DNA from 2 places in the Diaphorobacter sp. JS3051 genome. Region 1 is predicted to be linked to the other one. Evidence: predicted binding sites of a transcription regulator. Region 1 holds the regulator's gene; the other holds the start of a gene.
The links. The regulator FNR, encoded in region 1, switches genes on or off when oxygen is low (the NO sensors DNR and NnrR bind a similar motif). The targets are predictions, from matches to a motif close to TTGATNNNNATCAA.
Positions count from the first base shown of each region.

Region 2: a site for FNR is predicted at 4,217-4,230, ahead of I3K84_RS02735 (type IV pili methyl-accepting chemotaxis transducer N-terminal domain-containing protein). Genes of this name have one in related genera too.

Region 1 is NZ_CP065406.1:3,771,556-3,777,516, forward strand. It holds gene ccoG (cytochrome c oxidase accessory protein CcoG) at 1-889, shown strand, start outside; gene I3K84_RS17950 (FixH family protein) at 951-1,229, shown strand; gene I3K84_RS17955 (hypothetical protein) at 1,306-1,593, shown strand; gene fnr (fumarate/nitrate reduction transcriptional regulator Fnr) at 1,635-2,378, opposite strand; gene hemN (oxygen-independent coproporphyrinogen III oxidase) at 2,550-3,932, shown strand; gene I3K84_RS17970 (sulfite exporter TauE/SafE family protein) at 3,936-4,655, shown strand; gene I3K84_RS17975 (cell division protein ZapA) at 5,298-5,642, opposite strand; gene I3K84_RS17980 (hypothetical protein) at 5,639-5,878, opposite strand; cobalamin riboswitch at 5,913-5,961, shown strand, end outside.
Region 2 is NZ_CP065406.1:564,776-570,736, forward strand. It holds gene I3K84_RS02705 (class I SAM-dependent methyltransferase) at 1-18, shown strand, start outside; gene rnhA (ribonuclease HI) at 57-503, shown strand; gene I3K84_RS02715 (thioredoxin family protein) at 530-865, opposite strand; gene glp (gephyrin-like molybdotransferase Glp) at 948-2,306, opposite strand; gene mobA (molybdenum cofactor guanylyltransferase MobA) at 2,333-2,968, opposite strand; gene moaA (GTP 3',8-cyclase MoaA) at 3,028-4,164, opposite strand; gene I3K84_RS02735 (type IV pili methyl-accepting chemotaxis transducer N-terminal domain-containing protein) at 4,364-5,137, shown strand; gene I3K84_RS02740 (DUF2889 domain-containing protein) at 5,548-5,961, opposite strand, start outside.

The DNA of each region.
Region 1 (5,961 bases):
TTTCGTTCCGATTCGCGAGCTGGGGGGAGAGTTGCTGGCCCTGCAAGGAGGGTGGCAGATATTCTGGGTGATCTTCTATGGGTTGGCCACGTACGGCAACGCAGGATTCCTGCGCGAGCAGGTGTGCAAATACATGTGCCCTTATGCGCGTTTCCAAAGCGCAATGTTCGACAGGGACACGCTGGTCGTCTCTTACGATCCTGAGCGCGGCGAGCCTCGCGGGCCCCGTAACAAGACCGTAGACCACAAAGCTGCGGGACTGGGTGACTGCATCGATTGCACGCTGTGTGTCCAGGTCTGCCCAACGGGTATCGATATTCGCAACGGACTGCAATACGAATGCATTGGTTGCGGTCTCTGCGTGGACGCTTGCAATACCGTGATGGATAAGATGAAGTATCCGCGCGGGCTGATTCGCTTCTCAACGCAGAACGGCGTCAAGAACCACTGGACCCAGTCGCAAATGCTCAAACGCGTGCTGCGACCCCGTGTGTTGTTCTATTCAGCGGTGCTGGTGGTGTTGTGCGTCGGCATGCTGGCCAGCTTGGTGGTACGCACCCCGTTGAAGGTGGACATCGTGCGCGACCGCGCTGCGCTCTCGCGCATCGTGGCGGGAGGCAAGCTTGAAAATATCTACCGGCTGCAGATCATGAACGCCACGGAGGGGGCGCAGCGCTACACCATCAGCGCCCACGGCATGGAAGGGCTGGAAGTGGCGTCCGAGACCGCAATTGACATTGGACCGGCGGAATCCCGATGGGTGGTTGTCCGTCTTCAAATTCCGTATGGCTCAGCATCTCCTGGATCGCATACGGTGTATTTCGATATTCAAGCGCAGGGTGATAAAGCCCAAGTGGCAGAGAAATCCGTATTCCTCGTACCCCGCTGAAGGCGGTCGTGGAATACAAATGAACAAGCTGTGCTCATAAATGAGCGAGGAGTTAATATAAATGTTGAGTAATTCCCCCATGAAACTGGACGACGACGGAAAGCCTTGGTGGACGTTTGGCCATGTCTGGCTTGTCATCGCGGGGCCGGTGATTGTCATCATTGCGGGCTTCGTGACCCTCTGGCTGGCCGTGAGCAAACCCGACCCCGTCATCGCGGAAGACTATTACCAACGGGGCTTGAACATCAACGAGACCCTGAAGGAGTCTGGGGGCGACATGACGCCTGCCATGAAGGGGCGCAACCATGCAGCTACTCCGCTGGAGGATCAACCGCGCTGACCGGCAGGGCGAGTCCTCTTTGCATGCCGGAGAACAGATGCTAGGCTGTCAACTACACCTGCTAGGAGATGGGCGAATGTGGATGCAACGATTGATGTGGATCGCGTGGCCGGCCTTTTTGATGGCGGGCGTCATGGAAATGGTGGTGTTCGCCTTCGTGGATCCAGAAGCGCTGCAGTGGTTTGATCAACCCCTGCATCTCTCGCGCGAAGGTGTGTATACCATCGCCTTCTTCACGTTCTGGTTCGTACTCATGGCTTCCAGCGCATTGACGACGCTGTTGTCACTCTCGCCCTTTGAGTTGAATCGCTGCCCCGTGCCCAAAGGGGCGCGGCCGGCTGATTGCGCCAAATACGTTTCCTGATCTTTCCGCCGATCAGTTATGAATGAGCAAAAAACCGAAGCTTAATGGCAGGCTTGCTGGCTGTTGACAATGCGCTTCAGCGCATCGGTATCGACGATGCGCACATGGCGCTGTTTTACTTCCACAATACCTTCTTCCACGAACTTGGAAAACGTGCGGCTGACGGTTTCCAGTTTCAATCCTAGGTAGCTGCCGATCTCTTCACGTGTCATGCGCAGCACCAATTCGGATTGCGAGAAACCCCGGGCATGCAAGCGTTGTACGAGATTCAACAGGAATGCGGCAAGGCGTTCCTCAGCACGCATACTCCCCAGCAACAGCATGACCCCATGCTCGCGAACAATCTCGCGGCTCATGATCTTGTGCACATGGTGCTGTAGTGCCGTAACTTCGCGCGACAACTCTTCAATACGATCGAAAGGCATGACGCATACTTCGGCGTCTTCAAGCGCTACCGCATCGCAAGTGTGACGGTCACTCACGATGCCATCCAGGCCAATGATTTCGCCCGCCATTTGAAAACCCGTCACTTGATCGCGACCGTCCTCGGTGGCGACACAGGTCTTGAAGAATCCGGTGCGGATGGCAAAAAGGGATGTGAAGGGTTCACCGTTCCGGAAAAGCGTGCCGCCACGCTTGATCTTGCGTCGTACAGCAACAATGTCATCGATGCGCTTGAGTTGCTGGTCGTCCAGACCCACGGGCATGCACAGCTCACGCAGATTGCAGTTTGAGCAGGCAACTTTGATGGTCTGGAGATTCGTATGCATGGGAACCCTGTTCATGGCTTGAGCTTACCTCTGAACGGCTGGGAGACATGGAATGCCGTAGGCCGCCGGACGACTTTGAGCCGAAGTCAAATTGTCGCCACAAGGACCTCATGGGCGCTTGATCAACGTCAAGGACTCATGGGGGACTCTACGGCACAGTGATATGAAAGTGCAAGGAATCCCGTCATGACCGTTGTTACAACAGAGCTCCTGCGTCGCTTTGACGTCCCAGGGCCGCGCTACACCTCTTATCCGACTGCTGATCGTTTTGTCGAGGCTTTTGGCGAGCGGGAATACATCCTTGCGCTGCAGCAGCGTCGCGTGGGGTCGGTAGCCAAGGCGATGCCTTTGTCGCTTTATGTCCACATCCCGTTTTGTGAATCGCTGTGCTATTACTGCGCGTGTAACAAAATCATTACCCGGCATCCAGAGCGGACAGAGGTCTACTTGCGTTACCTCAGCCGTGAAATCGACCTGCATACGGCGCACTGCGGTGTGGGTCAGCATGTGAGCCAGCTGCATTTCGGCGGCGGCACGCCTACTTTTCTGACGGATGACGGTTTGCGCGAACTGATGGGCATGCTGAGGCGCAGTTTCGTCCTTGTTCCTGGGGGGGAGTACTCCATAGAAGTGGACCCCCGGACCGTGGATGAAGCGCGGCTGGGATTGTTGGCGGAGCTGGGTTTCAATCGCCTGAGCTTTGGCGTGCAGGATTTCGACCCTGAAGTACAAAAGGCCGTGCACCGCATTCAGCCTGCCGAAAAGGTGTTCGCGTTGGTCGATGCGGCTCGCAAGCTCGGGTTTGAATCGGTGAACGTGGATTTGATCTACGGGCTGCCGCGACAGACACCGGAGTCGTTTGATTGCACCTTGGAGCAGGTAGCCGAGCTGCGGCCAGACCGGATCGCGCTGTATGCGTACGCTCACTTGCCAGAACGCTTCAAATCGCAGCGACGCATCATCACGGCCGAGTTGCCCATGGCTTCGGCCAAGGTGTCCATGTTGGCCCGGTCACTTGATGTGTTCCAAGAAGCCGGCTACGTCTACGTGGGCATGGACCATTTTGCTCTGCCAGACGATGCGCTGGCGGTGGCCAAGCGGCAAGGCAGGCTGCACCGCAATTTCCAAGGCTATAGCACGCAGCCCGATTGCGACCTGATTGGTCTGGGCGTTTCTGCCATCGGGCGCGTGGGCGCTACTTACAGCCAAAACGTGAAAACGCTGGACGAGTATTACGACTGCATTAACCAGGGGCATTTGCCTGTGGTGCGCGGGCTGGCGTTGACCAAGGACGACTTGGTGCGCCGCGCAGTCATCATGGCGTTGATGTGCCAAGGTGAGTTGCTGTTTGAGCCGTTGGAACAGTCTTGGCTGATTGATTTCCGCAGTTATTTCGATGCGGAATTACAGCAACTGCAAGAAATGGCGGCTCAGGGCTTAGTGAAAATTAGTGATGAGGGCGTTGAAGTTACGCCCATGGGGTGGTATTTCGTGCGCGGTGTGGCCATGGTGTTCGACAAGTATCTGCAGGCTGACCGTAACCGCGCTCGCTTTTCCCGGATTATTTGACCCATGCTGTGGGCGCTGGCCACGACGGCCTTCCTGATGGGGCTGATGGGAGGGGCTCACTGTTTGGCGATGTGTTCTGTTCCCTGCGCGGCGCTTACGGGGCTGGGTGGCACGCCGGACGCCACCCACACCATTCAATGGGCGCCCCGCCGCGGAATCCTCCAACGGGTAGCGCAGTTTCACGTGGGGCGCCTGATTGGCTACGGCGCCGCAGGGGCGGTGGTTGCGCTGGCCATGGAGCAACTCGCGTGGCTGGGGCAAAGCACCTCGGCATTGCGCCCCCTTTGGACGCTGATGCACGTGCTCATCCTCGCGTGGGGCGGGATGATGATGGTGCAAGCGCAGCAGCCCTTGTGGGTTGAGCGGGCGGGGCGTGCTGCCTGGGCGAAGGTCAAGCCCTTGGTCTCTCGGCCTGGCGGGCTCCTGACCGCGGGTGTGGCCTGGGCGCTCCTGCCATGCGGCCTTCTGTATACCGCACTGTTGACTGCCGCTCTCAGCGGAAGCGTGCTCCGCGGAGCCTTGTGCATGGTCCTGTTTGGCGTGGGAAGCGGTGTATGGCTGGTGCTGGGGCCGTGGACTTTTGGCCGCATTCGCGCTTGGATCGGCGTGAAGGGTGGGGCGTGGGGGTCTCGGCTGGCAGGTGGTGTGCTTTTTTCCCTGGGTGCATGGGCGCTGTGGATGGAGGTTGTCCATGGGCAGCCGGCGCCGTGGTGCGTGCCCTGAAAACAGCGTTTTGTGGAACCACAGCGGCTCCGCGAAGCATGCCGTGGCAAGCGAATGGTGCACACTGAGACGCTCAGGCGTGACGTATCGCTGTCAGATCTCTACCAGCGGAAGTGACGAGTCTGTTCTCATCGACGTGGAGAAATCCAGCTACGCATCTCTGCCTTACTGGATGCGCCATCGTGCGTCTGGGGCGCGCGTTGCGTATCAGTGAGATTGCCGAAGGACTGGGAAACGCCCGAACCACGCCAGGATATTTGGCATCGGTGCGACGACTACCAAGGTCTGCTCTGTGCCTTGCAGATGGGTGGGTTGCGCGCGCTGGCCGCGGAGCGCCGGATTTTCTGAGCAGGTATTGAGGTCGCTGGCACTCACCCGGAGCGAGGGCGCAAGCGATTACCGGAGAAAAAGGTGTCTGCGAATGCCACCGGACCGGCATCCTGAACCGGGGGTTCAGGTGGGCGAGGGCAGCCAGGCGTTGGGTTCATCTGACGCGAGATGATCACGCTCACCGGGCAATGTACCAAGCCCGTGCTCAATGAGCATTGGTTCAAGGAAATATAAAGCCCGGCAGCACCGCAGACATGTTCATTGTAGTGGGCTGCCCGTGTGCGGCCAGGGGCTGGGCTTTTACCGTAATGGTTATAGGAGGCGCCCATCCTCGCCCAGCGCCTCGTCCAGGCGCAGGAGCAACTGCTGCACGCGCTCATCGCTGTCGTGCACATGCGGCGCGACCGGGGTGGGGGCCATGCGCGCAGGGGCTGAGGCGGCTGCCAAATCGGCGGCTTCGCGGTCGGCGATCTCGAAAGCCAGGTTGAGGGCCGCCAGCACGGCGATGCGCTCACGCGCGCGTACTTTGCCCGCGTCACGGATGCGCGTCATGGCGGTATCCACGCGCTCGACCGCCTCCAGCAGGCGCGACTCCTGGCCGTCCGGGCAGGCCAGGAGATAGCTTTGCTGGAGGATCTGTACCTCGATCTGCTTCATGGCGCGTCTTTCGTCTCAGCAGTGCCGGGGAGTTCGGGCTCGGCAGGCAGGCGGTCCAGCAATGCGTTCACGCGGGCACGGGCCGCCTGCAGGCGGGATTGGAGGGAATCGCGCTCCTGGGTGAGCGCCGCGACCTGCTGCGCCAACAGGGCATTGGTGCGCTGCAACTCGGCATGGCGCAGCAGCAGCCGCTCAACGCGCTCGGCGATCTGGTCGATGGAAGAGGGGGAGGCCATACGCTGCCGATTGTAGGGATCGGCGTGCGAACCATCGTAAAATTGCGCAGTTGGTGCTCGCGGCGTGGTTCACATGCCGCAGT
Region 2 (5,961 bases), 1.1 Mb from region 1:
CGCCATGGCCCGGGCTGAGGCGACGGGCCATTTTCTTTATTTCTGGGAGCTATTTTTTGAATCAGGTGGTGATCTATACCGACGGTGCGTGCAAGGGCAATCCGGGCCCCGGCGGTTGGGGGGCAGTGCTGCGTTCAGGCACGCTGGAGAAAGAGCTGTTCGGTGGCGAACTGGGAACGACCAACAACCGCATGGAACTGATGGCCGTGATCCAGGCGCTGGGCGCGCTCAAGCGCCCCTGCCAGGTGGCGTTGTACCTGGACAGCCAGTACGTCCGCCAGGGCATCACCGAATGGATCCACGGCTGGAAGAAAAAGGGCTGGCGCACGGCGGCCGGCCAGCCCGTGAAGAACGTGGAGCTGTGGCAGCGCCTGGACGAGCTGGCGCACCAAGCGGGCCACCGCATCGAATGGCACTGGGTGCGTGGCCATGCAGGCGACCCTGGCAACGAGCGCGCCGACATGCTGGCCAACAAGGGTGTGGAGCAGGCGCTGGGCCGCTGAGACCGGGTTCCGGGCCTTGCGGGTGATCAGCCGGTGGTGGCGGTGATGCCCTGCACCGCTTCATGGATGCTCTGAGCCGTCTGCGGGCGCACCAGCCGTGCCGTTTCTCGCCCGTCGCGCAGGAACACGAGCGTAGGCCAGAGTTTCACGCCAAAACTGCGGCCCAGGCGCTGGCCGGGGCCGTCCTCCACCTTGACGTGGCGCACATCGTCCCGGTCTTCGAGGGCCTGCTCGATGAGCGGCTGGGCGCGCTGGCAGTGGCCGCACCAGGGCGTACCGAACTCCAGCACGGTGGGGCCCAGCCACTGGTCCACCGTTTCACGCGAAGGCGGCTGAGCGAGATGGGTGGCGGCAAACGGCATGGCGGCTCCTGCAAGGATGGCGATGGGGGCAGGGTAGGGCTGCGGCGCACGCGGCCAAGCCGGCCGCCGCTGCGCGGGCGTGTCAGATCACGCCGTCAAACATCATCACATCGACCATGTCGCCAGGGGCCACGTTGCCTTGGCCGTGGTGCAGCACGATGAGGCCGTTGGCTTGCACCATGGAACTGAGCACCCCTGAGCCCTGGTTGCCCGTGGTGCGCACCTGCAACGTGCCGTCCGCGGCCGTGGTGACCAGGCCGCGCTGGTATTCGGTGCGGCCGGGTTTCTTGCGCATGGCCTCGGTGCTGATGGCGCGCAGCAGTGGCGGTGCGCTGCGCGTGCAGCCCATCATGCGCAGCAGCGCGGGGCGGACGAAAGCCAAGAAGGTGACCATCACCGCCACCGGATTGCCCGGCAGGCCGAACAGCACGCTGCTGCCGTCTGCACTCTGAATGCTTCCATCTTGATAGCTGCTAACGCTTGATGGACGAGCGTTAGGATCGGATTTGGCTTGTAATTCGGGCCGAAGGCGGCCCACCGCCATCGGCCGGCCCGGGCGCATGGCGATGCGCCAGAACGCCACGTCGCCGAGCTGCTTCATCATGGTGCGCGTGTGGTCGGCCTCGCCGACGCTCACCCCGCCGCTGGTAATGATGGCGTCGGCCTCGGCGGCGGCACGGCGGAAGGCAGCTTCCAGCAGTGTGGGCTCGTCGCGCACCACACCCAGGTCGATTACCTGGACGCCCAGACGTGTCAGCAGGCCAAAGACCGTGTAGCGGTTGCTGTCGTACACCGCGCCCTCGCGCGGTGGCTCGCCCAGGCTGAGGATCTCGTCGCCCGTGGAGAAATAGGCCACGCGCACCCGGCGGTACACCGTCACCGTTTTTAGACCCAAACTGGCCACCAGGCCAATAGCAGCAGGCGCTAGCAGCTCTCCTTTTGATAGCGCTACGCGGCCTTGCATGAGGTCTTCCCCCAGCAGGCGGCGGTTGTCGCCCCGGCGCAGCACGTCGGGTGCGATGCGGATGTGGCCGTCGGGCTCGGCAGTGGTGAACTCCTGCGGCACCACGGTGTCCAGCCCTGCCGGCATGATGGCGCCGGTCATGATCTTCACGCACTCGCCTGCGGCCACGGTGCCGGTCCAGGCGGCGCCGGCAAAGGCTGTGGAGCCCACCGGGCGCAGCACCAGCGGTTGGCCGGGCTGCAGTTGGGCGCCGTCGAAGGCGTAGCCGTCCATGGCCGAGTTGTCGTGCGGCGGCACGCTGACGGGCGAGACCACGTCCCGCGCCAGCACGCGGCCCAGGGCGTCGAAGATGCCGACTTCTTCGGTGCGGGTGACGGGCGCGACCAGGCGCTCCAGGAAGGTGTTCACATCGGCGGCGCGCAGCGCCTGCGGGTCGTAGCCCTGCAACTCGGCGGCGATCTGGTCAATGGTTTTCATGCGGTATGGGCAAGGAGGGTTGCAGCTCAGCGGTGGCCCAGGCCTTCCAGGGCGTGCAGCTCGGCCAGGGTGTTGGCGTTGTAGAAAGCATGCGGGTCGTCTCCCGGCTGGTCGAACGGAACCACGGCGCAGGCGTGCTGTTCGGTCCAGCGGTCGATCTTGCGCCCGCCGCCCTGCGTGAAGCGCACCAGGCTCTCCAGCAGCGTCACGCGCAGCAGGCAAAACACCGGCTGGGTGCGCACGCGCACGGTGCCATCGCGCTCGTCGGCCTCGGGTGCCGCTGCCATGGCAATGTCGGCGCCCTCGCGCATGGCGCCCTGGGCCAGGCGTGCGGCAAGGTCTGGCGGGAACAGCGGTGTGTCGCAGGGCACGGTGAGCAGCCAAGGGGTCTCGCAGCGCTCCAGCCCTGTGAGAAAGCCCGCCAGCGGGCCGGCGTAGTCGGCAAGGCCATCGGGCCACACGGGCACTCCGAATGATTCATAGGCCGCCAGGTTGCGGTTGGCGTTGATCATCACGTCGCCCACCTGCGGCTGCAGCCGCATCAGCGTGTGCAGCGCCAGCGGCAGGCCGCGGAAGTTCTGCAGGCCTTTGTCCACCCCGCCCATGCGGGAGCCGCGGCCGCCGGCGAGGATGAGGCCTGTGATGTCGTGGGTGTCGATCATGGGAAAGAAGAAGGGTGGTGAACGGCGCGCCGGGGCCGGTCCCGCGGCGCGGCGGCGGCTCAGCCGCCGATGTAGCTCATCTCGATGCGCCGCTGGCCGCTGCCCGTCTCGGGCGGCAGGCTGGCACGCAGCTCGGAATAGCGGTCGCCGCGCCCCTGCCAGATGTGGGCGATGGCGGCGCTGATCTGCGCGTCGCTGGCATTGCCGCGCAGCAGGCTGCGCAGGTCCCAGCCTTGCGAGGCAAACAGGCACAGGTACAGCCGACCCTCCATGGACAGGCGCGCGCGGTTGCAGTCGCCGCAGAAGGCCTGCGTGACGCTGCTGATCACGCCCACTTCGCCCAAGCGCGGGTCGTGGCGACCGTCGGGGCCGGCGTAGCCCCAACGCTTGGCGGTCTCGCCGGCGGACTGCGCGGCCAGCGGCACCAGCGGCAGCTCGGCCTGCAGCTGCGCGATGACCTCGGCGGAGGGCAGCACCTCATCCATGCGCCAGCCGTTGGTGGCGCCCACGTCCATGTATTCGATGAAGCGCAGCGTGATGCCGGTGCCGCGAAAGTGGCGCGCCATCGCCGGGATCTCGTGGTCGTTGGTGCCGCGCTTGACCACCATGTTGACCTTGATGTGCTCCAGGCCCGCCGCCTGCGCGGCCTCGATACCGGCGAGTACGTCGGCCACCGGAAAGTCCACGTCGTTCATGCGGCGGAACACGTCGTCCTGCAGGCTGTCCAGGCTCACGGTGACGCGCCGCAGGCCCGCGGCCTTGAGGGCGCGCGCCTTGCGCGCCAGCAGCGATCCATTGGTGGTCAGCGTGAGGTCGGGCACTCGGCCCTCCAGCGTGCGCAGTTCCGCCAACTGGGCAACCAGGTTCTCCAGGTCCTTGCGCAGCAGCGGCTCGCCGCCGGTGAGGCGGATCTTGCGCACGCCATGCGCCATGAACAGGCGCGCCAGCCGCGTGATCTCTTCAAAGCTCAGCAGGTCGCTGTGCGGCAGGTAGCGGTAGTGCTTGTCGAACACTTCCTTGGGCATGCAGTAGCCGCAGCGGAAGTTGCAGCGGTCCGTCACGCTGATGCGCAGGTCGCGCAAGGGACGGGAGAGCGTGTCCTGCAGCAGTCCGGTAGCGGGTGCCGCGGCCAGGAGCGCGGGGGGCTGCAGCACCTTGCTGCGCTGATCCACGAGGGGAATGACACGTTCAGCCATGGCGAAATTGTGCCCCATCGGCGTCGTAGGGGTATGGCGGCTGCCCGCTAAATTGATGTTGATCAATCTGCTGTCACGATGGCGACATGAAGTGCCTTTGACCAGTGTCATAGGGGGCGCGGGAGGGCGATTTGAGAATACGGCGCATGCAGAACCAACGCCCACCGTCGCCACCTGCCGGCGCGGCCGCCGCACCGCTGTGCGCGCGCTGGCCACCGTGTTGCTGGTGCCGGCCCTGCCGCTGTCGGCCCAGGCGCGCATGGCCCTGGCCACGGCCATCAACCGCACGGCGCGCTTTCGGGCGCTGTCCCAGCGCACCGCCAAGGTCTACGGCCAGCTGTACCTGAACGTGGGTGCCGCGCGCGCCCGCGATGCGCTGGAACACACCCGCCGGCAGGTGCATTCCGGCTTTGAGGACATGGACCGCCAGAGCTGGCCGCCCGAGGTGGCGCGGCTGCTGGCGGACGTGCGCCGCAACGCGGACCGCCTGGACGCGCTCACGGCCCAGGCGCCGACGAAGGAGGGCTTTCAGGCCGTGTCGGCCCAGGCCGACCAGATGCTGGCTGCCGCCAACACCACCACCGAGGCCCTCGAGCGGCTGGCCCAGGCGCCCACGGCACGCCTGGTCAATACCGCCGGGCGCCAGCGCATGCTGTCGCAGCGCCTGGCCAAGAACTATGAGCTGTTGGCCGCCGGCCTTGACAGCCGCACGGTGCGCGAGCAGATGACGGGCGACGCCGATGAGTTCCAGCGCGCCCTCGCGCAGTTGAACAAGGCGCCCATCTCCACCCCGGCCATCCGCTCGGCACTGGAACTGGGCCAGGCGCAGTGGGTGTTTTTCGAGGCCGCCCTCAAGCGCCAGCCAGACCCGCGCGGCCTGGAAAACGTGGCCACCACCAGCGAGCGCCTGCTGGAGGTTACGGACAGCTTGACTTCGCTGTACGAGGTGGCCCTGCAGGACGTGCTGGGCTGACCCCCTGCGGCCACAAGAGCAACTGCGTGTCTCATCGGCGCGGCGCCCGGCTGCGCCGCCTTTCCCGGGGGGGAAGGCCGACGTGGCTGGGCTGGTTGCCCTGCGGGGCAGCAGCTGTGGCGCGCGGGACACGGCCCTGGCTCGACCGCCCAGCCGCGCGCCCCCGGCGGATGTGCCACGCCACTCTCCACTCTCTCTACTAACCAGGGGCTGGCTAACCAGGGGTTGGCGCAGGCCGTCCGTCGGGCCGAGCCGTTCAAGCGCTATTCATCCTCCGCGAGTGGCCAGATGGTGAACCTGAGCTGGGCGCCAGCACATGCGGTCGATCTCAATCAGGTCTATAGGTAAAAATTGCCTCTAGCGCCCATGCAGCAAGCGCAGACAGCTATTGAATCGGGAGCGGTTGCCGATCAGGCTGCCTTCGGCGTGCGCGGCGCGCGGCCGTAGAACTGCGGGTAGTGCTCCTTCACGCCCTGACCGCTGAAGTCCCAACCCGTGCACTGGCCCAAGTGGCGCGGCGGCTCGTCGCCTTCGTTCTGGAATGCGGCGTGAATCGTCTGGAACGTGGCCGTGGCCAGGTTGAACAGCAGTTCCCGCAGATGGGTGCAACCGGCCACGCCGCCCAGGTGGGTCTGGATGGACTGGCGCCAGCCGCGCGCCATGCTGCAGCCCACCATCGCCTGCAGGGCGCGCTGCGCTTGTGTGCAGCCCGCCAGGGGGTGGGCATCCATGGCGGACTCGATGGCGCGCACCACCAGGTCGCGGTCCACGGTGACGCGCAGCCACAGGTGGTGGATGGGTTCGCCGGCGCGGCGCACGCCGTC